Regions from separate parts of the Erwinia amylovora genome, predicted to be linked through region 2. Evidence: predicted binding sites of a transcription regulator. Region 2 holds the regulator's gene; each other region holds the start of a gene.
What was found. Region 2 encodes CRP, which controls carbon source genes, mostly activating them, when cyclic AMP is high. Its sites were predicted from a motif close to ATGTGANNNNNNTCACAT; they were not measured.

Region 1 (7,364 bases), 1.8 Mb from region 2:
TATTGCCAGCCCGAATACGCTGACCGGCTCCATTGGTATCTTCAGCGTGATCAACACCGTAGAGAACTCGCTGGAGGCCATTGGCGTCCATACCGACGGCGTGTCGACCTCACCGCTGGCAGATGTAGCCAGCACCCGGGCGCTGCCAGCGGAAGTGCAGCAGATGACGCAGTTAAGCATCGATAAGGGTTATCAGAACTTCATCGATCTGGTCGCTAAATCGCGTCATAAGACCCCCGGGGAGATTGACCAGATAGCACAGGGGCATGTCTGGACCGGCAGTGATGCGAAAGCTAACGGGCTGATCGATGCGCTGGGTGATTTTGATGATGCGGTTACCAAAGCGGCAGAACTGGCAAAACTGCACACGCCACAGCTGAGCTGGTATCATGACGAGCCAGGTTTGCTGGATATGTTGGTCAGCCAGGTCGAAGTTGCGGCACATGCAGCGCTGCCAGCCACCCTGAAAGCGTATTTACCTGCGCCAATGCTTGATGTGATGTCGGCAATGAATAAACAACCGGGCCTGATGGATAAGCTCAACGATCCGCAAAACCGCTATGCTCTCTGTCTGACCTGCGGAGATGTGAAATAACGGGCAGCGCCGTACATGTTTCAATTGTGTGACGTCACCTTAGCCCGGCCATCATTGGTCGGGCTGCTTTCACCCCTTTTTCCCATTATACTGCGCTCTTTGAGTCACTCCCTGAGTTTACCAATGCAAAAGAAATCCATTTACGTCGCCTATACTGGCGGGACCATCGGCATGCAGCGCTCCGAACAGGGTTTTATTCCGGTCTCCGGGCATCTGCAGAAACAGCTGGCCAATATGCCAGAGTTCCACCGGCCAGAAATGCCTGATTTCACCATCCATGAATATCAGCCTTTGATTGACTCATCAGATATGACCCCCCAGGACTGGCAAACCATCGCCGAGGATATAAAGCAAAACTACGATCGCTACGACGGTTTTGTCATCCTGCACGGGACGGACACCATGGCGTTTACCGCCTCGGCACTCTCATTTATGCTGGAAAACCTCGCCAAGCCGGTTATCGTGACCGGGTCACAGATACCGCTTGAACAGCTGCGCTCCGACGGGCAGCAGAATTTGCTGAATTCTCTGTTTGTCGCCGCTAACTACCCGATTAATGAAGTCACGCTGTTCTTCAATAATACCCTGTACCGCGGCAACCGCACCACCAAGGCACATGCCGATGGCTTCAACGCTTTTGCCTCGCCCAATCTGCCCCCCTTGCTGGAAGCGGGTATCCATATTCGACGTCTCAATACCTCTCCGGCCCCTGCTGGCGATGGAGCATTGGTGGTTCACCCTATCACCCCGCAGCCGATCGGGGTCGTTACCCTCTATCCCGGTATTTCGGCCGAAGTGGTGCGTAATTTTCTTCAGCAGCCGGTTAAAGCGCTGATCCTGCGCTCTTATGGCGTCGGTAATGCGCCGCAGAATAAAGCGTTTCTTCAGGAGCTGTGTGACGCCACCCGGCGCGGCATTGTGGTGGTGAATCTGACTCAGTGTATCTCCGGTAAAGTCAATATGGGCGGTTACGCCACCGGAAACGCGTTGGCGCATGCAGGTGTGGTGAGCGGCGCAGATCTGACCGTTGAAGCCACGTTGACCAAGCTGCACTACCTGCTGAGCCAGGATCTGACCAGCGATGAAATCCGCCAGCTGATGAAGCAAAATTTGCGCGGCGAACTGACCCCGGACTGAGGTAACGATGAGAATACGTCAGGCATTGTTGTTAATAGACCTGCAAAATGACTTTTGTTCCGGCGGGGCTTTGGCCGTCAGCGAAGGGGAACAGACCATCGCCGTCGCTAATCGCCTTGCTGCCGAATTTCAGCAACGCGGCGAGGCAGTCATCGCCACCCTCGACTGGCATCCTGCAGATCATGGCAGTTTTGCCTCTAACGCCGGGACAATAGCGGGAACCCTGGGCGATTTGAACGGGTTACCACAAATCTGGTGGCCGGATCATTGCGTGCAGCATAGCCAGGGTGCGCAGCTGCATCCTCTGCTCGATCGCGCAGCAATCAGCCTGCTGGTGCACAAAGGTGAGAATGCAGAAATTGATAGCTACAGTGCATTTTATGATAATGGCCATCGCCAGCAGACGCGGTTACACGGCTGGCTGCATGAGCATGGCATTACGGCCCTGACTGTGATGGGCCTGGCGACCGATTACTGCGTGAAGTTTAGCGTGATGGATGCACTGGATCTGGGCTACCGGGTGACGGTGGTGAGAGCGGGCTGCCGTGGCGTCAATCTCCATCCTGATGACAGTGAAAACGCCCTGATGACGATGGCACAGGCAGGTGCCATCATCATTTAACCGTGAGTGCGGCGGGGCCGGAACGGGCTGCCCCCGCTTTGGTTGCAGTAATTTATTCCTGCAGGAATAAATTACTGCAACCTGATGCGAGTTACCGTCTCATCGCTGATACCGAACTCCTCTTTCAGCTGCTTTTTGCTTTTCATAACTATTTCCCCGCCCTTAGCCACACTCATATGCTGCGGGTTATCGTTATTTCTCGCCTGCCAGAGTAGCACCAGCTGCAGGCTGTGCTCTTTTTGCTCCGGCGTCAGCGCAACGCCATCGGCCCATTTGCCGGTTTCTACGGCGGTGACCAGTCGCTGATACACTTCCGCAGTCATGCCGTCGATCATCTCATCCAGTTCCATCATCACTCCTTAGCCGGGCGTTTTATTGCCATCGCCATCAGTAAAACTTAGCGCCGCTGAATTAACACAAAAGCGTTCGCCGGTTGGCTGCGGGCCATCCGGGAAAACATGGCCAAGATGAGCGTCACAGCTGCCGCAGCGAATTTCAATGCGCTGCATGCCGTGGGTGTCATCCTCAAGATAGCGGATAGCCTCATCGCTCCAGGATTGATAAAAGCTGGGCCAGCCACAGCCTGAATCATATTTAGCCCCGGAGAGGAACAGCGGTGCCTGGCAAATCAGACAATGATAAATGCCTTCGCTTTTATTGTGCAGCAGCTTGCCGGAATAAGGAGGCTCAGTACCACGCTGTTGCGTTACATAGTGCTGCATATCCGTCAAGGCGTTTTCGGGTGAAAAAGAGGTGTCTTCATTAGCCATATTGGACTCTCTGACCAGGTTAATCTGCCATTTACAGCGCTTATTCTAACAAACACTTAACAATGTCAGGTGAATTTTTCGTATTCACCCGGCAACCTTTGCAGAGCTGGTTTAAAATTGTGATGCAGATCACCATTCAGAGCATGCGTCCCTTTAGATCAGAACAAACTGCCCCAAAATCAGTCCTGCCATTGGTGAGAAAAGCGGTTTTATCTTGAATAATTCCTGTTCTGAGGTTGATTTGTCACAACGATTGACACGATTCCGCTTGACGCCTGGTAAGGTTTTTGTAATTTTACAGCCAACCTTTTATTCACTATCAACAAGCTGGTGGAATATATGACTATCAAAGTAGGTATCAACGGTTTTGGCCGTATCGGTCGCATCGTTTTCCGTGCTGCTCAGGAACGTTCTGACGTAGAAATCGTTGCTATCAACGATCTGCTCGACGCAGATTACATGGCTTACATGCTGAAGTATGACTCAACTCATGGTCGCTTTAACGGCACTGTAGAAGTCAAAGACGGCCATTTGGTTGTTAACGGCAAAACCATCCGCGTTACTGCTGAGCGCGATCCGGCGAACCTGAAGTGGGATGCGGTTGGCGTTGATGTGGTTGCTGAAGCAACCGGTATCTTCCTGACCGATGAAACTGCTCGTAAACACATCGAAGCTGGCGCTAAGAAAGTGGTACTGACTGGTCCGTCCAAGGATGATACCCCGATGTTCGTAATGGGGGTTAACCACAAGGCTTACGCGGGTCAGGCTATCGTTTCTAACGCATCCTGCACCACCAACTGCCTGGCACCGCTGGCGAAAGTGATCAACGATAAATTCGGTATCGTTGAAGCATTGATGACCACGGTACACGCCACTACGGCGACTCAGAAAACCGTTGACGGCCCGTCTCACAAAGACTGGCGCGGCGGCCGTGGCGCATCTCAGAACATTATCCCTTCTTCTACCGGTGCGGCTAAAGCGGTTGGAAAAGTGATCCCTGAGTTGAACGGCAAGCTGACCGGTATGGCGTTCCGCGTTCCTACACCTAACGTTTCCGTTGTTGACCTGACTGCACGTCTGGAAAAGCCTGCTTCTTATAAAGAAATTTGTGACACGATTAAAGCGGCTGCCGAAGGTGAATTGAAAGGCATTCTGGGCTACACCGAAGATGAAGTGGTTTCTACCGATTTTAACGGCGAAAAGTTGACCTCTATCTTTGATGCAAAAGCCGGTATCGCCCTGAACGATAACTTTGTGAAACTGGTATCCTGGTACGACAACGAAACAGGTTACTCGAACAAGGTGCTGGACCTGATTGCTCACATCGCTAAATAAGTTATCAGCCGTATAAACTGGAACAGCTTAAGGCAGTTTAAGTTTTAAGGCTGGATGTGAAACGAACCTGAGGGCGACGCATGTCGCCCTTTTTGTCGCTTAACTTCTTGAGGCTGACTTATGAACGAGAAAATATTCTCCCTGCCTGTGCATAACCAGTTGACCCCCTACCTTTCACAGCGACAAATGGGCGAGTTACCGGTCATGGTCATCACCCATCCGAAAGTTCGCGCAGCCGTCGCCCTTCAGGGCGCCCATCTGGTTGCCTGGCAACCCAGTGGTGAAAAACCCGTTATCTGGATTAGCGATAAAACCCCGCTACGTGACGGCAAAGCGATCCGCGGCGGTGTGCCTGTCTGTTGGCCCTGGTTTGGCCCGGCCGGCGAGCCAGCACATGGCTTTGCCCGTAACCTGCCCTGGGAGCTTTCCGCACATGATGAGAACGACCAGTGCGTGATGCTGACGCTGGCACTGAAAAGCAGTGAAAAAACCAGGAAGTTATGGCCACACAACTTTACCCTGTTTGCCCGGTTTCGTCTGGGCGAACGCTGTGAAATTGAACTTGAAGCACATGGCGAATTTGAGTCAACCGCCGCGCTGCACAGTTACTTCGCGGTGGCTGATATCGATGGCGTTTCGGTCAGCGGCCTGGGGCCGAACTACATTGATAAAGTTAAAGATGGCCTGACAGGAACGTCTGACGACGGCGTACAGACCTATCCTCATTGCACTGACCGAATTTACACGCAGCCTGAAAACCGCAGCATTATTAGCGATAAAAGCGGAGAGCGGGTAATTGAAGTTCATCACCACCATCATAGTGACGTTGTCACCTGGAATCCGGGACCGGAGCGGTCATGCAGCATGGCCGATATGGCCAATGAGGGTTATAAAACCATGGTTTGTGTTGAAACGGCGCATATTAGTCAGCCAATGATCAGCCGCGACGACAGGCCAGCCCGCCTGGCAACCACCTTCAGGGTTCACAGCAAAAAGTGAAGTTTCCGTGGCGTGTCCGGCACCAACTCCTGACTGAATAACGCCGCGCAATGCTGATGCAGCAGTGCCGTCAAGCGGTTAAGGCCGCCTGAGACTTCAAACGACGTCCAGCGGCACCCTTACCGTTGGCGGCGGGAATGCCTGATTAATCAGGGCCAACTCATCGCTGTTAAAGGTAATACCCAGCGCCGCAGCATTATCCTTTACGTGCGCGATACTGCTGGCTTTGGGGATCGCAATAACTCCGTCATTGCGGATAACCCACGCCAGCAACAGCTGAGCGATGCTGATGCGTTTTTGTTGTGCTATCTGCTGCAACACCGGGTGGTTCATCAGGGCGCCACGCAGCCTGCCCGCCCGGGCGAGTGGGCAGTAAGCCATAACCGGCATGCCTTGCTGCTGACATGCCGGCAATAAGTCGAACTCAACGCCGCGCGAGGCCAGATGATAAAGGATCTGGTTGCCGGCACAGGTGTTACCGCCCTTTTCTGACCATAGCTCTTGCAGAGAGTCGCTATCGAAGTTCGAGACACCCCATCTGCGGATTTTACCCTGCTGTTGCAAAGCGTCCATTGCCCTTATCGTCTCTTCAAGGGGGATATTACCGCGCCAGTGAAGAAGATAGAGATCAAGATAATCTGTTTTAAGGCGTTTAAGGCTGCGTTCACAGGCTGCTAACGCATCAAATTCGCCGGCATGCCAGGGGTAAAACTTTGATACCAGCCAGGCGCTGTCGCGCCGACCGATCAGTGCGTCACCGACGACCCGTTCCGCACCGCCATCGGCATACATCTCTGCTGTGTCTATCAGGGTAAGGCCCATGTCCAGCCCCGCCTGTAAAGCAGTGACCTCTTGCCGATGCTGCCCGGCCTCTTCCCCCATAAACCACGTACCCTGTCCGATAGCAGGCAGGACTGCGCCATCAGTGAAAACAACCGTTCGACTCATCAGACTCTCCCTGCTTTGTTTTGGTGCGCCGTGATGATGCAAAGGGCCTGATATGCACTCAATCAGGGCGTCGGGATAATCAGAATGTGTAGCTCATCCCGGTAAATAACACCATTTGTGCATTTTCATCCACCATCGGGCTGTCTTTAATTTCACTGCCAGGACGTAAATAGCGACCGGACAACATGGCATTCCAGTTTTCACTTATTTTCCATCCCGCGCTCAGTTCCAGATAAGGACTCCAGCTGCTATCGGGATCGTCAGCCTCAAGGCCACTTCGTTGAGATTCATCCGAGGTGATACCGTAATAATAGCGGTTTTGAGGAGCACTGTTCCACAGCGCTCCGATGCCCGGCGTCAGGCTGAACTGACCGGATTCAAAGCGATAAAGATATGCCAGATCCCAAATCATACCGTTGCTGTTATTCAGCATGTCGCCTGCCAGCGTGGTTCGAACGATGCCCCAGTCTGCGCTATGACGATATGCCAACCCGCCCATCAGCGTCATTCGGCGCTTGTTTAGCAATTTCATATCGGCGTCATCGGCACTATCAGGATCGTAATTTTGCGGTGAACCGATTAAGGTTATTGACAGCTGATCCTGCTGGTCTTTCCACAAATAGTACCCCGCCTGCAAGCTATGAATGTAGAAGCTGTCCCCTTCATAGTTGATTACAGGCAATGGAAAGTAGCGATCCTGGCCACTTTTATACGGGCTTTGAATGTAAAGCAGACCGGCTCCCAACGTTAAGGGATTGGCCTGTGCCACCGGAGCAACAAAGCAGCCGGATAAAAAAGCACAAAGAGTAGTAAATTTGAAATGGTTCACAACTTGTTTAATCCATAGATATAACAATCGAACTGACATTCTAAACAAGATCTGTACCCTGAGTCAGAAAATCACACAACCTGCAACACTCTGAATTAAGTTTTGGCAATGCGGGCCATCGTACAGCTC
Region 2 (7,364 bases):
ATGGGTGGTGGAGATAAAGGGGACGGCGATACGTTTGCCGATCAGGTCTTGCGGATGGTTAATCTCTTTTTTCACCACCAGCGCCTCAGAATTACCGAGCTGTGAGGCCAGCAGGAAGACTTCAATCGGTACCTGCTGGCTGGCGGCAACGGCCAGCGGGCTGGAGCCGATATTGCCAATCTGTACATCGCCGGAAGCCAGCGCGCGCACCACGCCTGAGCCGCTATCGAATTTGCGCCAGTCGACCTTAGCACCACTCTCTTTAGCCAAGGTGCCATCGGCCTGCGCGACTTTCGCCGGCTCTGCCGATGTCTGATAGGCAATGGTGACCTCCACCGCCTGTACGCTGAGTGCCGTCAGCGACAGTGCCGCCGCCAGAATGGAAACCGAAAATTTACCCGCCATAGCACGTTCCGCTCGATGGTTATTGCTGTATGACTCCTTTGTAACCGGGCGTATCTGTCCTGATAAAGTAATTAAAAATTATTATTTATAACAAAAGGTGCTTAGCACTTTTCACGCATTCTATTGCCGGAATAGAGCCATAAGCGGCGTTAAGCCTGATTTACGCTTCAGGTCGACGGTTAGCACCCATTCCCGCCGGGCCTTCAGCGCCAAATCAGCAGGACGCAGGCTGCGGTCACTAAACCCATCAATACGTTAAACAACGTCCAGGCGCGGCGACTGCGCAAAATGCGGCCAATCAGCGTACCAAATCCCAACCAGATAACGCCGGACAGCGCATTGACCAGCGCCATAGCAATACTGATAGCCACCACCGAGGTACGATAAGCTTCACCCGCCAGGCTAAAGCTGGCAACGGCTCCCAGCGCCATCAGCCACGCCTTAGGATTGATAAGCTGAAGCAGGCCGCCCTGCCAGAACGGCATCCGCGCGGCCGGAGTCTTGTCGGTATCCAGCTTTTCATAGTCGGCGCTGCCAATTTTCCACGCCAGCCACAGCAGATAAACGCTACCCGCCACTTTGAAAAAAAGATGCAGGGAGGGATAAAGCAGTATCAGTCCGCCGACGCCAAACGCCACCATCAGCAGCATAGCCTGCATACCGATCATGATGCCCATCAACAAACTCAGAGAGCGAAAGAAACCAAAATTCGCGCCGGAGGCGGTGAGTAACATATTATTAGGACCGGGCGTAATGGCAGCAACCCAGAGAAAGCCTGACATGGATAAAAACTGACTCAGTTCCATAGAACGGGTGCTCCTCACCCCCCGGAAAAATAAACAACCTGATGAAGCTAACAGCGCGCTATGGATCCGACAAGCTCTGACCACATGATTTTTGATCGCCTGGCTGAAAACCCGTTTCGCCCAATGGCAGGGGCCAGCAACGCGCATCTGCAAACCATTCTGCCGCGCCTGGTGCGCCGCCGGGTGACGCTGAAAGCGCACTGGCAGCGACTGACGCTACCGGACGGTGATTTTGTCGACCTGGCCTGGAGCGAAAACCCGGCCCGGGCGCGCAATAAGCCGCGCGTGGTGCTGTTCCACGGCCTGGAAGGCAGCTTTCACAGCCCCTATGCGCACGGCCTGTTGCAGGCGTTGAAAGCGCGTGGCTGGCTGGGCGTGGTGATGCACTTTCGCGGCTGTAGCGGCGTACCCAACCGCCTGAACCGCATCTATCACTCTGGCGAAACCGGTGATGCCAGCTACTTTTTACAGTGGCTGCGCGCTGAATGGGGCCGGGTGCCGACCGCCGCCGTGGGTTTCTCGCTGGGCGGGAATATGCTGGCCTGCCTGCTGGGCAAGCAGGGGGATCACTGCCTGCTCGACGCCGCGGTGGCAGTTTCTGCACCGCTGATGCTGGAACCCTGTAGCCGGCGGCTGGAACAGGGCTTTTTCCGTGTTTATCAGCGTTATCTGCTTAACCTGCTGAAACTGCATGCCTGGCCGGGCACGCTGCCCGTCGACCTGGCGCAGCTCGAATCCATTGGCCGGCTGCGTGATTTTGATAATGCGATTACCGCCCGCGCTCATGGCTTTATTGATGCCAGCGACTATTACCGCCGCAGCAGCGCCATGCCGCTGCTGCCCGGCGTGCGTAAGCCGCTGCTGATCATTCACGCGCAGGATGACCCTTTTATGACCGCTGATGTGATCCCCGATCCTGCCCTGCTGCCGTCAAACGTTGAATATCAGCTGACGCAGCATGGCGGGCACGTTGGTTTTGTAGGCGGAACGCTGCGCAGCCCACAAATGTGGCTGGAGCAACGCATTCCGCAATGGCTTACCACCTGGCTGGACAACTGATGATTATTCCCTGGAAAGAGCTCGATTCGGCAACACTTGATAACCTGATTGAATCCTTTGTGCTGCGCGAAGGCACCGATTATGGCGAGCATGAGCGATCGCTGGAACAGAAAGTCGCCGATGTTCGCCGTCAGCTGAGCTGCGGCGAGGTGGTGCTGGTGTGGTCTGAACTGCACGAGTCGGTCAACATTATGCCGCGCGGCCAGTTTCGCGGCTAACCCCGTCCGCCAGGTTATATCAGCTTCATCGCTGCCGTATTGATGACATGTGTCGACAAAGCATGTTACCAATGCAGGGCCACCCGTTTTTTAAGGAAGTAGTACGCTATGTCGACTCAACATCCGGTTATCGCCGTTACCGGCTCCAGCGGGGCAGGAACCACGACCACCAGCCTGGCATTCAGGAAGATCTTCCAGCAGCTGGGCCTGCATGCAGCAGAAATAGAAGGAGACAGCTTCCACCGCTTTACCCGCCCGGAGATGGATATGGCGATCCGCAAAGCGCGCGATATGGGTAAACACGTCAGCTATTTTGGCCCGGAAGCGAATGATTTCGCACTGCTGGAGCGTACATTCAGCGAATATGGTCGCAGCGGTAAAGGAAAGTCGCGTAAGTATTTGCATACCTACGATGAAGCCGTGCCCTGGAACCAGGTGCCCGGCACCTTTACGCCGTGGCAGCCGCTGGCAGAACCGACCGATGTGCTGTTTTATGAAGGGTTGCACGGCGGCGTTGTCACCCCGCTGCATAACGTGGCGGAAAACGTGGATCTGCTGGTTGGCGTGGTGCCCATCGTCAACCTTGAGTGGATCCAAAAACTGGTGCGCGATACCAGCGAACGCGGCCATTCGCGCGAAGCAGTGATGGACTCCGTGGTGCGTTCAATGGAGGACTACATCAACTTTATTACTCCGCAGTTTTCACGCACCCATATCAACTTCCAGCGCGTCCCGACGGTGGACACCTCCAACCCGTTTGCCGCCCGTGGCATCCCCTCTCTGGATGAGAGTTTCGTGGTTGTCCACTTTCAGGGGCTGGAAGATATCGATTTCCCTTACCTGCTGTCCATGCTGCAGGGTTCGTTTATCTCACATATCAAAACCCTGGTGGTGCCGGGAGGAAAAATGGGGCTGGCGATGGAGCTGATCATGGGGCCGCTGGTTAAGCGGTTGATTGAAGGAAAGAAAATCGGCTGAAGTTCTTTCCTTTTACGGCTAAGAGGATGGGCGGGATCAGGTCAGTTCGATCACTTCATAACTGTGGCTCATCTCCACCCCCTTGCCCAGCATAATCGCCACCGAGCAGTATTTTTCCGCAGAGAGATCGACCGCACGCGCTACCGCGTTATCCGCCAGCGCTTTGCCGCTGACAACAAAATGCAGGTTAATGCGGGTGAAGATACGCGGTGCCTCTTCGCGGCGTTCTGAGGTCAGCTTCACTTCGCAGTCAGCCACGCTATGGCGGCCCTTTTGCAAAATTGACACCACGTCAATGGCGCTGCAGCCGCCGGCGGCCATCAGCACCATTTCCATTGGGCTTGGCGCTTTATCGCCCGAATTACCATCCATCAGCACCTGATGACCAGATGAGGATTCTCCCAAAAACGTCATCCCTTCGACCCACTTAACCCGTGCCTGCATAACAACATCCTCCAATTCATTTAGTTACAGCAGAGTACGCCGCCGTGATTAAAACGGCAACGCTCTCTTTTTCTGACTATGCTGAAGCGAGACAACAGAAGACAGCCATCCCAAGCTGTGCTACAAACGAGGCTGTAAATTTCACCGGCATCATGATGTTGGTGATAACGAAACGACAGCATACGGCCTGCCCCGGAGCGGCCCGTTCCTTCCCTGTCGGAACGCTTGACTATAACAAAGCCTGGCAGGGATTCAGCCCCCGTATATCCCAATCAATTTACGCGCGGCAGCAAGGGGATCGTGAAACTTGCTGCGGGGTAAACCGGATGTATTCAGGTACGACGACAACAGAGGATAACAGCGAATGGTTCTCGGCAAACCGCAAACAGACCCTACTCTCGAATGGTTCCTGTCCCATTGCCATATTCACAAATATCCATCCAAAAGCACGCTGATACATCAGGGTGAGAAGGCGGAAACCCTTTACTACATCGTCAAAGGTTCAGTAGCGGTATTGATCAAGGATGAGGAAGGCAAAGAGATGATCCTCTCTTATCTCAACCAGGGTGATTTTATCGGCGAGCTGGGCCTCTTCGAAGAGGGCCAGGAACGCAGTGCCTGGGTACGTGCCAAAGCAGCCTGTGAAGTAGCTGAAATCTCTTACAAAAAATTCCGGCAGCTGATCCAGGTCAACCCTGACATCCTGATGCGCCTGTCTTCGCAGATGGCGCGTCGCCTGCAGGTCACCTCGGAAAAAGTGGGTAATTTAGCTTTCCTTGATGTGACCGGACGCATTGCCCAGACGCTGCTGAATCTGGCAAAACAGCCCGATGCAATGACGCACCCGGACGGGATGCAGATCAAAATAACGCGTCAGGAGATCGGCCAGATTGTCGGCTGCTCGCGCGAGACGGTCGGTCGTATTCTGAAAATGCTGGAAGATCAAAACCTGATCTCCGCACACGGTAAAACCATCGTCGTTTACGGCACGCGTTAATCGCCCCTGAACCCACGGCGCGCCAGCCTCTGTCGCGCCTTTTTCTATCTGGTGCGGCGGATGTGGCGCAGAATCATTTATCAACCTGAAGTGAACTACGCGCTGCGGCAAACACTGGTGTTGTGTTTGCCGGTTGCACTGGGCTGGCTGCTGGGAGACTTACAGAAAGGTCTGCTGTTCTCACTGGTTCCCGCCTGCTGTAACAATGCCGGGCTGGATACGCCGCACAAACACTTCTTTGAACGCCTGATGCTGGGCGGAGGCCTGTTCGCCGGCAGCAGTTTTATTATCCAGTATGCCGGCGCTCAGGGGGTTCCGCTGCCGCTGATCCTGCTGCTGATGGCGATGTTGCTGGGGATCACCGGCGAGATCGGCCCGCTGCATGCCCGCCTGATGCCTGCCTCGCTGATTGCCGCCATATTCACCCTGAGCCTCGCTGGCAAAGTACCGATGTGGCAACCTCCGTTACTGTATATCCTTGGCACCATCTGGTACGGGGTATTTAACTGGTTCTGGTTCTGGCTGTGGAAAGAGCAGCCGATGCGCGAAACGCTTAGCCTGCTGTACCGCGAGCTGGCCGACTATTGCGAGGCAAAGTATCGCCATTTAAACCAGCTAAACGACCCCTCATCCGCTATGCCGCCGCTGTTTGCTCGCCAGCAAAAGGCCGTCGATCTTATCACTACCTGTTACCAGCAAATTCATATGCTGGCAGCCAATCGCAACCAGCATTACCAGCCTTTGACGCGCGCTTTCCAGGTGGCGCTTGACCTGCAGGAGCACATCGCCGTCAGTCTGCATCAGCCGGAAGACGTGCAAAAACTGGTGCGTCAGAGCCACGCCGAGGCGGTGATCCGCTGGAATGCGCAGCGCATCGCCGCACGTCTGCGCGAGCTGGCTGACGATATTTTGTATCACCGCTTCCCCAGACGTTTTGAGATGGAACTGCCGCTGGAAGCGCTGGAGAAGATCGTGCGTCAGCATCCGGATAATCCGGTGGGTAATTTTTGCTACTACCATTTCAGCCGTATTGCGCGCGTGCTGCGCACTCAACGCCCGCTTTATCGCCGCGATTTGATGGCTGACCGTCAGCGCCACCTGCCGCTGCTGCCGGCGCTGAAAAGCTACCTTTCGCTTAAGTCTACCGCCTTGCGCACCGCCGCACGCTATGCGGTGATGTTGACCTTCGCCAGTACGCTGGCGCTGTTTCTGGCTATGCCGAAGCCGTACTGGATACTGATGACCATGATGTTTGTCAGCCTGAACGGCTACAGTGCCACCCGGGTCCGCATCCAGCACCGTGCGCTTGGCACCCTGGCCGGGCTGGCGGTTGCCGCACTGGCCCTGCGCCTGCATGCTCCTGAGTCAATGACATTACTGGTGATGCTGGCCATCACCCTGGCCAGTTACCTGATTTTACGCAAGTTCTACGGTTGGGCGACGGTGGGCTTTACCGTAACGGCGGTGTATTCTCTCCAACTTTTGTCGCTAAACGGCGAGAGCTTCTTATTGCCGCGCCTGATCGATACGTTGATGGGCTGCCTGATTGCCCTTGGCGGCAACATCTGGCTGTGGCCACAGTGGCAGAGCGGGTTGCTGCGCCAGAACGCGCATGATGCGCTGGAGGCTTATCAGGAGGCGCTGCAGATGTTGTTGGGTAGTGAACAGGATGTCAGCAAGCTGGCAAACCAGCGTATCAAAGTTAATCAGGCGCATAACGCGCTGTATAACTCCCTGAATCAGGCGATGCAGGAGCCTGGCTTCGATTCCCGCTATTTGTCCGATATGAAACTGTGGGTAACCCACAGCCAGCTTATCGTTGAACATATTAACGCCATGACGATTATGGCGCGGGAACACACTATGCTGACCGCCTCGCTGGCGGAGCGCTATCTTCAGTCCTGCGAGATCGCTCTGCAACGTTGCCAGCAGCGGCTGGAATATGACGGGCCGGGTTCAGAAAGCAACGTGCTGGAGGCGCCGGACAATTTCCAGCATGGCCCGGTGACTCTCCTCGAAGGCCACATCGAGCGCATTCTCGACCACCTCAACACCATGCACACCATTTCATCGCTGGCCTGGAGCCAGCGCCCTCACCATGGCCACTGGATGATAAATCGGTTAGGTAAATCGTCCGGGCGGCGACCTCAAACCGGGCCGCCGCCTGGTTAACGCAGCACCTACGCCAGCACCTTCTCGACGGCCGCAGCAAAGCGCTCCATACCTTCGGCAATATCGACAGGCTCAATCAACAGCGATGGCGCGAAGCGCATCACGCCGCTGCCGGCGACCAGCACCATCACCCCTTCGGCCGCCGCCGCGTTAAGGATATCGCGGGCTTTATCAGCGTACTGTGGCTTCAGCGCTGCACCAATCAGCAGCCCTTTACCACGGATATCGCTGAACAGATCCCGCCTGGTATTCAGCGACTGTAGCGCATCAACAAACAGCTGCCGC
Region 3 (7,364 bases), 620 kb from region 2:
CTTCGACAAAGCGGTATTCACTTCGCTGGTATTAACACTGCGTGATGAGGGCTATATCAGCGATTCCGGCGATGCTCAGGTTGAGCGTACCGGGCAGGTTTACCAGCTGCTGGCTGACCTGATAACGCAAGATGTGAGAATGACCATTGAGAGTGCCGTCGGCCACGAGTGATGGGATGTGACGGTCAGGCCGGGCGAGACGCTCCAACCTGATACAGCAGAGCCGCTGGTTTTCCAGCGGCTTTTTCCATCAGAGGCTGAGCGCCACGCCGATAAACAGCAGCAGCCCTACCCAGTTGTTATTCAGAAAAGCCTTAAAGCACAGCTCGCGCTGACGCCGGGCTATCAGCTTTTGCTGATAGATAAACAGTGCGCCCGCCGCCAGCACCGTGCCGTAGAAGATGCCGTTCAGCCCCGTCCGCCAGCCCACCAGCGTCAGCAGAAGCAGCGTCGCCAGCTGCAACATGCCAATAATCAGTTTGTCATAACGGCCAAACAGGATTGCGGTAGATTTCACGCCGATTTTCACATCGTCATCGCGGTCAACCATCGCGTATTGCGTATCGTAAGCCACCGTCCAGCAGATATTCGCCAGGAACAGTAGCCAGCAGGTCAGCGGCACGCTTTCACTCACCGCCGCCCACGCCATCGGGATCGCCCAGCCAAACGCCGCCCCCAGCACCACCTGTGGCAGATGGGTGTAACGCTTCATAAACGGGTACATCCAGGCCAAACCCAGCCCGCCCAGCGACAGCCAGATGGTCATGCTGTTCATCGTCATCACCAGCGCGAAGGAGATGAGCACCAGCCCGGCAAACAGCAGCTTCGCCTCACGCGCTGTCACCGCGCCGCTTGGCAACGGCCGCTCACGGGTGCGCTTCACGTGTCCGTCAATGTTGCGGTCGGCAAAATCATTGACTACGCAGCCCGCCGCACGCATAAAGAATACGCCCAGCACAAATACCAGCAGCACCTTGAGCGGCGGGACCTGCATCCCCGCCAGCCACAGCGCCCATAATGTGGGCCATAGCAGCAGCAGTGAACCAATGGGTTTATCAATACGCATCAGACGGCAGTAAGCCGAGAACTTACTCATTTGCACACTTTTCTCCATACTACTGCTCCCCTTTTGCCAGGCTTTCATACAGGGGGCAAGCGGGTAAAAACAGTTCGCTGAGTAACAGCGGTTTTCCCGACAGGCGCAAACGCGAGCGTCGCGCCCACAAACCTGCGCTCTGGCCAACATCGATGAAGTCACGTGTCAGGGTTGAGGAGGCAAACAGATAACGCCCCAGCGGTACGGTACCCAACTGCTGTAACTTCTGCTCCGGGCCAATCAGCGTCGACTCCGGCACCAGCGTCCGCGCCACCAGCCACGGCACCCCGTCGGCACAAAGCTCAATTTCACGCAGCCAGTAACGGCTTTCTGCTGGCAGCATAATAACTTCTTGCGCGATTTCCTCTGGGCTGACAAACCCCTCACGTAACAGATTCACCGTCACCCGCTGGCAATGGCGTTCAAAACGCCGGGTCATGGAGTCAACTTCCATCAGCCAGTCAAGCAGAGGGGCGGTCAGCAAGGGTGATGAGTCGGGGATCCATTCGATCGCGCTTAATAGCGACAGCGCGTTCTCCGCCATAGCACTTCTCCGTAAAACTTTCAGTGCGCCAGTGTAACGCAGACCCTGTCAGCAAACCTATCAATGCGCGGCAAAATTTTGCCGCGTTGTGCCTGTCACTGCCTGCGTGGCCTTTCCGCAGCAGGCTTCGCTGACGGTTATTCGCGCTTCAGGCGATTGGTGTTCGCCAGCCACAGGGTGATGACTAATATCAGGATCGCTATGGCATAGGCCAGAGTATCAAACGGGTTTTTATGATCGACGATAATCAGGCGAATAATCGCGGTAATACCGATATAGACGAAATAGCGTAACGGGAAGTGATAACCCGACTGGAAGTATTTGATGATTAAGGCAATGAACTCGAAATAGAGAAAGTAGATGACGATGCCATCAATCAGTAGATAAGACGAGGTCTGTTCCCCGGTATTCAGCAACACATTACCGAGATGCATAGTCTCTTTGCCGAGGAAGATAATCAGGATACAGGCAAGTACAATCAGGCCAGCGTTTAGCACCATTTGCAGGGCAAACGCCAGGCGAATGGCAGGAGTACTGCGCACAGGGGAAGTCATGTTACACCTCAAAAGTCATAATGAACCGTCGGGGTTTCCGACGGCTACAATATGCTTTAGCGTGATGCAGATCACAAGACATCCCGGCGACCGTGATGCTGCCGTTCCGCGATATACCGGCTTAACGAAGCGCATGGACAGGCCAATATACGCCCGATCGCAGCTGCTGGTAGCCAGGCATATGGCGCATCTTGCCAGCAGCCACTCCTGAGGATTATCGGTAGCTGGCGTCGCGATCGCTGGTCATATCATACAACTGGTATTTACGTCCCAACATCTGACCACCGTCACGCGTCAGCGGCGTCCAGTTGATCTGCGCACGATCCCGGGTTGGTATCACGCTGAACACATCCAGCGGGATGGAAATATAGAAACCTTTGGTAAAGTCCCCTTCGCCGTACTCTTGCGATGAAACGTTGGTCTTGGTGGCATAAGCCCCTACGATAATCCCGCTGTTAAAGCGCTTCGACACGTCCAGCGTAACGCCTTTATCCTCGGCCAGATATTGGCCAACGCTGGCTTTTACCAGCAGGTTACGCATAAACCACGGCTGCCAGTAAGCGGTGATATTGCCCACCCTGGCCGTATAGTCGGTGAACTTCATCATATTATTCCAGTCGCGACGCTTGACATAGTTAGCATCGACCCCCACCGCCCAGCTGGCGTCCAGCGGGCGATACAGCACTTCGCCGCCGGCCCCACCGAACATCGTCTCCAGATAGCCGCCGTAGAGCTGGCCGTAGAATCCGTTACCCAGCTCATGCATGTAGTTAACCTGCAGGTTACTCACATACACGTCATTTTCAACGTAGTCTCGAATATGGGTGCGTACCCGTGGCAGCGTCGAGTCATTCGGCGCGCCGTCGTAGTTGAACTTATCGTAGTTGTTGGACAGATTGCCGAACAGGCTGCCATCCAGCAGCAGATGATCCGTTAGCCAGAAGCTGGCATTGGCCATGACGCCAACCTGATACAGATAAAAACTTTCTGGCCCCCCAACCGACTGGTTAAGAATTGGTGAGAGGCCGTAGTCCAGGCGATTGTCACTGATGTGGAATCCCTGCTCGACATGCCGCGGCGCAATCGGGTTAACTCGCTGCTGCTGTAATTTCTCTTCCTTCCCGAGTGGATAGCCCGCCAGCTGACGTTGCAGGCTGGCAACATCGGTTTGCGTAGTGACCTGCGGCATGTGACTGCGCGTTTGGGTCACGCGTAGCGTATCGATACCGGCCGGCAGATGATTCGCCATAATCACATTGGCGCGATCCACGCTGAGCTGGGTATCACGGTATTTATCCTGTTCTCCGGTGACATACAGAGTACTGCCGTCCACCTGCATATTCGGCGCGTCCAGCCCGGCGTTGTATTTCAGCTGGTTCAGCTGTTCAGCGGTCACGGCCGGATCGAGGAAACGTTCCTGCGGCTGCGGGTTATAGGACGGTTTGGCGCTATCCAGCTGATTTTGATGCAGATCGTTGAAGTTGGTACGCAAGGTAAAACCAGCCATTAAGGTGTTACCACGCTCGTAGCTGACGTTGACATCTGCCCAGTCGGTCAGGCGGTAAATGGCACCGACGTTAACCTTGCTGTTCTGCTTCAGACGGCCAGCAAAGTCACCCTGATAGTCATTGCCTTCATACTCCACCTTCAGGCGCAACGGTCGCCACGGGGTTTGGTATTCAACCCCGCCAAAGAACGCCGTAGGTCCTTTGAACATCTCGCCGGCGCTGAGCGAACCGGCAGTACCGTTGCCTTTGGTGCGCTGGCAATATCTACTCCCGATCGAACAGAACGGATTTTTCACCGTACCGCTGTTGCCGATATAGCCCCACCCCAGGCCAAGGGTGAAATCAAACGGGCCCCAGGCTTTACTGGCCGCCAGATATTCGCTGTCAAACAGTCCGGTGCCGCCCAGATCGCGCGCTCCCAGGGAAACCTGCGGTAGCCAGAACCCCTCCTGCCATAGCCGCAGCTTGAGGTCGAAAGCCTTATCTTTGTAAGTCTGTGTGCCGGAGAAGCTTGAATCCGCGCTGTACTCGCGGGTTTTCACATCGGTATAGCGGATTGTTGCCTCCATCCACGGGAACAGCTGAACCGAGGATGAGTAGAAAACATACTGGTCGTTGTAGCGATAGTTAAGACTGAACTCGCCCTCGCGGGCCATGCGCGCACTGGGTACCTGTAGCAAGCCTGCGCCACCAAAGTCGGACTGTGACGGGCCAATGGGGTCTGCATAGATGTCAGCCTGAGCCTGGCAGGCACAGGCAACGGAAAGTGACAGCAGGCTGAGAAGATAGCGTTTTTTCATCAGTCAGGGATCCAGTGCGTCAGGACAGAAACGATCTGTATGTTGAGATCGGCGTAGGCGCGCGGCAGCGTCCAGGCGGAGAAGCCGACAAACAGCGTACTGCCCGCCTGCGGCTCTGTGTGGCGGTGATTCCAGTACGCTACCGGCACCTCCGACACTTCACCACCGGGTGAGATAAGCAGCGCGATGTTGCGCTCGGCACCGCTCATTCGCGGATGTTCACTCAGATACCCGGACGCTGACCGACCTGCTACCCAAGGGGTTCTCCCTGAATTTTCAATCACGCCTGCCAAGGTGATCGAAGTCGGTTTCTTTAACGTGTAGACGCTATATTCGCCCTCAAGCCGGCGGTTGGCTCCTGGCCGTAATCGCACCCAGTCCGGGTCCAGGTTAACAAATTGACGCCCGGTAACCTTCAGCGCGGCGATCTGCTGACGGACGTTTTCCACTGCTGCTGCCAGTGCGCCGTCATCGTCATTGCGCAATTGATCGCGCCACGTCTGTAAGCGTGCCAAAAGTTGCTGTTGCTGTTGGATCACGCCCGCCGTTGCCTGCTTTTCGCCGATCGCCGTACCCGGCCACCAGGTTTTCTGCGCCAGCGCCGGGTTGGTGACCAGCTGTTCCAGATCCGCCATATGATTAACTACCAGCGGCTGATTCTGTCCGGGATAAAAAATATTGACCTTCCCGTCCGCACGGGCCTGCAGCGAAAGCACTGCCAAAATTCCCGCTAGTAAAATGGTTATTTTTTTCATGATGTTGCAGGTTTCAAAATGGTAGCTTCGATAGAGAGAGCGTCTGTTCCCAGTGTTTGCTGTGACTGACGAACCTGCCCACTGGAGGCATCAACCCAGAATGTATTGCGCCAGGATGCGCCATTTTCAGCCAGCGCAACCTCTTCGTACCAGACGCGACAGGCTACCGGCTGACCGGCCAGTTGCAGCACCTCATCTTGCCCCTGGATAAAGCGCGAGGTTACCGTAGCGGCTCGCGATTTACCGTTTACCGTCCAGCTGACAATACGGCTCCAGCTCGCCCCTTCACTCAGGTGCAGCGCATCTCGCAGCGGGTCACGCTGCAGATTACTGACCTCGTTGAGGTTATCCGCCAATCCTACGGTTTTAACCAGGCGGCCATGCTCCATCGCCAGCATCGCTTTATCACGCGTTATCCACTTCTGCTGGCCGTTTTCGTTATAACCCAGCACCACAAAAATTTGCTGCCCGCCGTTTACCCGCAAATACATACTGGCGTAGGGCAGATTGTTGATCTGTCCGTTAGTCATCCGGATGTCATCTGCGCCGAACAGGGCCAACCGGAGGGATTCACCCAATCCTTTTTGAGTTTGGCTACATGCCTGAAGCAAAAGGCAAAGCAGCAGCAGTGGTAGGTTTCGCAACGAGGGATCCTTGAACAAAATAGAATAAAGCTAAAAAATAACCACACAAATGTGTGGTTATGATTAGTTTTTGCATACTTAACGGGTCGTAGCGACAGTCGTACTGGTTGCGGTATTAGAACCACTACTACTGCCGCCAGACGAGGCTACGGCAATACCGGCCAAAGCGCCGACAACACCGATACCTACGGCAGTCGTGGTACCGGCTGATATTGCACCTGCTTCGCCACCGGCTGCACTGCCGTTTTGCAACGCTGCACCAGTAGGCTCGGCGGCAAATACGCCAGAAGCGCCCGCTAAGTACATTATGGCTGTTAGAGCCCATAAGACTTTTTTCATTAAATTTCCCTTCACTTGATGAATGGAAACCAGGACCGGGATGGTTTCTGGCCCCCCTAGTATGTAAAAATAATGGTGAGAATGCAGCGGATGGCTCCCCGTCATGACCCGAAGAAAGGCGCCTGGTTATATCAGCCGAAAAAAGATGAAAATTAGTTTAATAAGCTACATTAAAAATTTAGGTTAAGATATTGAACTAATAAATTTATAAATGTTAGGATTTAATCCTGAAAAATCAATCAGGCAGGTTATTCATCGCATTGCATTGATAAACAGCCGAATTTTCATAAAAAAATATATTTTTCAAAAAGATAAATGAATTACCGCCGATTTCACCGGTCATTACTGGCGTGATATTTTAGGAATTTCCCATTTGAAAAAAGCGCTTTTCTCGACTATTTTAGGAAAAAACTTACTCCATTAACCCGCGTTTTAGCCCGTCCCGGATGACAATTTCTACTTCCCCACCCAGTAAGAGCCAGCCCAGAGTGGAGCCGGTGAAAACGTAGCCTGGTGTCAACCAACATCAGCAATCACCCGATTTTGGCATCGCTCCCCGCCCCTTAAGAACTGTTTTTAACGGCATAGCGGATAAAAGCCCCCAGGATATGGAGGCTAAAGCAGTAACGGGACCAGCAGCCTGGCTGCAGCCAGGGTTTATCGCATCGACGATTAACGCCAGGATTTATAACGGTTAATCAGCCCGTTAGTAGAACTGTCATGGCTGCTGACTTCTGACGCATCAGACAGCTCAGGCAGAATCCGGCTGGCCAGTTGTTTACCCAGCTCAACACCCCATTGATCAAAGCTGAAGATGTTGAGTATTGCGCCCTGAGTGAAGATCTTATGCTCATACAGTGCAACCAGCGCACCGAGGGTGTACGGGGTGATATCGCGCAGCAGTATTGAGTTGGTAGGACGATTACCCTCGAATACCTTGTAAGGCACAATGTGTTCGACTGATTTCGCATCCTTGCCTGCATCGGCAAACTCTTGTTCCACCGCCTCGCGCGATTTACCAAACGCCAGCGCTTCAGTCTGGGCAAAGAAGTTCGACAGCAGCTTGCTGTGATGGTCGCTTAGCTTATTATGCGACACCGCCGGGGCGATGAAGTCACAAGGGA

Region 1: the regulator CRP is predicted to act here: its motif matches at 3,242-3,259, upstream of msrB (peptide-methionine (R)-S-oxide reductase MsrB).
Region 3: the regulator CRP is predicted to act here: its motif matches at 2,254-2,271, upstream of psiE (phosphate-starvation-inducible protein PsiE).

The regions. Positions count from the first base shown of each region.
Region 1 is NZ_CP066796.1:2,038,160-2,045,523, forward strand. Features, by position in the region: gene sppA (signal peptide peptidase SppA) at 1-595, shown strand, start outside; gene ansA (asparaginase) at 719-1,732, shown strand; gene pncA (bifunctional nicotinamidase/pyrazinamidase) at 1,740-2,354, shown strand; gene JGC47_RS09495 (YeaC family protein) at 2,426-2,704, opposite strand; gene msrB (peptide-methionine (R)-S-oxide reductase MsrB) at 2,714-3,124, opposite strand; gene gapA (glyceraldehyde-3-phosphate dehydrogenase) at 3,464-4,459, shown strand; gene JGC47_RS09510 (D-hexose-6-phosphate mutarotase) at 4,580-5,458, shown strand; gene JGC47_RS09515 (aldo/keto reductase) at 5,555-6,406, opposite strand; gene JGC47_RS09520 (MipA/OmpV family protein) at 6,486-7,235, opposite strand.
Region 2 is NZ_CP066796.1:260,947-268,310, reverse strand. Features, by position in the region: gene tauA (taurine ABC transporter substrate-binding protein) at 1-405, opposite strand, end outside; gene JGC47_RS01150 (LysE family translocator) at 609-1,211, opposite strand; gene JGC47_RS01145 (hydrolase) at 1,272-2,270, shown strand; gene JGC47_RS01140 (YheU family protein) at 2,270-2,488, shown strand; gene JGC47_RS01135 (phosphoribulokinase) at 2,597-3,466, shown strand; gene JGC47_RS01130 (OsmC family protein) at 3,503-3,910, opposite strand; gene crp (cAMP-activated global transcriptional regulator CRP) at 4,275-4,907, shown strand; gene JGC47_RS01120 (YccS/YhfK family putative transporter) at 4,968-7,079, shown strand; gene argD (bifunctional acetylornithine/succinyldiaminopimelate transaminase) at 7,088-7,364, opposite strand, start outside.
Region 3 is NZ_CP066796.1:3,444,682-3,452,045, forward strand. Features, by position in the region: gene plsB (glycerol-3-phosphate 1-O-acyltransferase PlsB) at 1-172, shown strand, start outside; gene ubiA (4-hydroxybenzoate octaprenyltransferase) at 251-1,114, opposite strand; gene ubiC (chorismate lyase) at 1,116-1,640, opposite strand; gene psiE (phosphate-starvation-inducible protein PsiE) at 1,778-2,194, opposite strand; gene JGC47_RS15710 (YjbH domain-containing protein) at 2,409-4,502, opposite strand; gene JGC47_RS15715 (capsule biosynthesis GfcC D2 domain-containing protein) at 4,502-5,257, opposite strand; gene JGC47_RS15720 (YjbF family lipoprotein) at 5,254-5,901, opposite strand; gene yjbE (exopolysaccharide production protein YjbE) at 5,980-6,240, opposite strand; gene pgi (glucose-6-phosphate isomerase) at 6,913-7,364, opposite strand, start outside.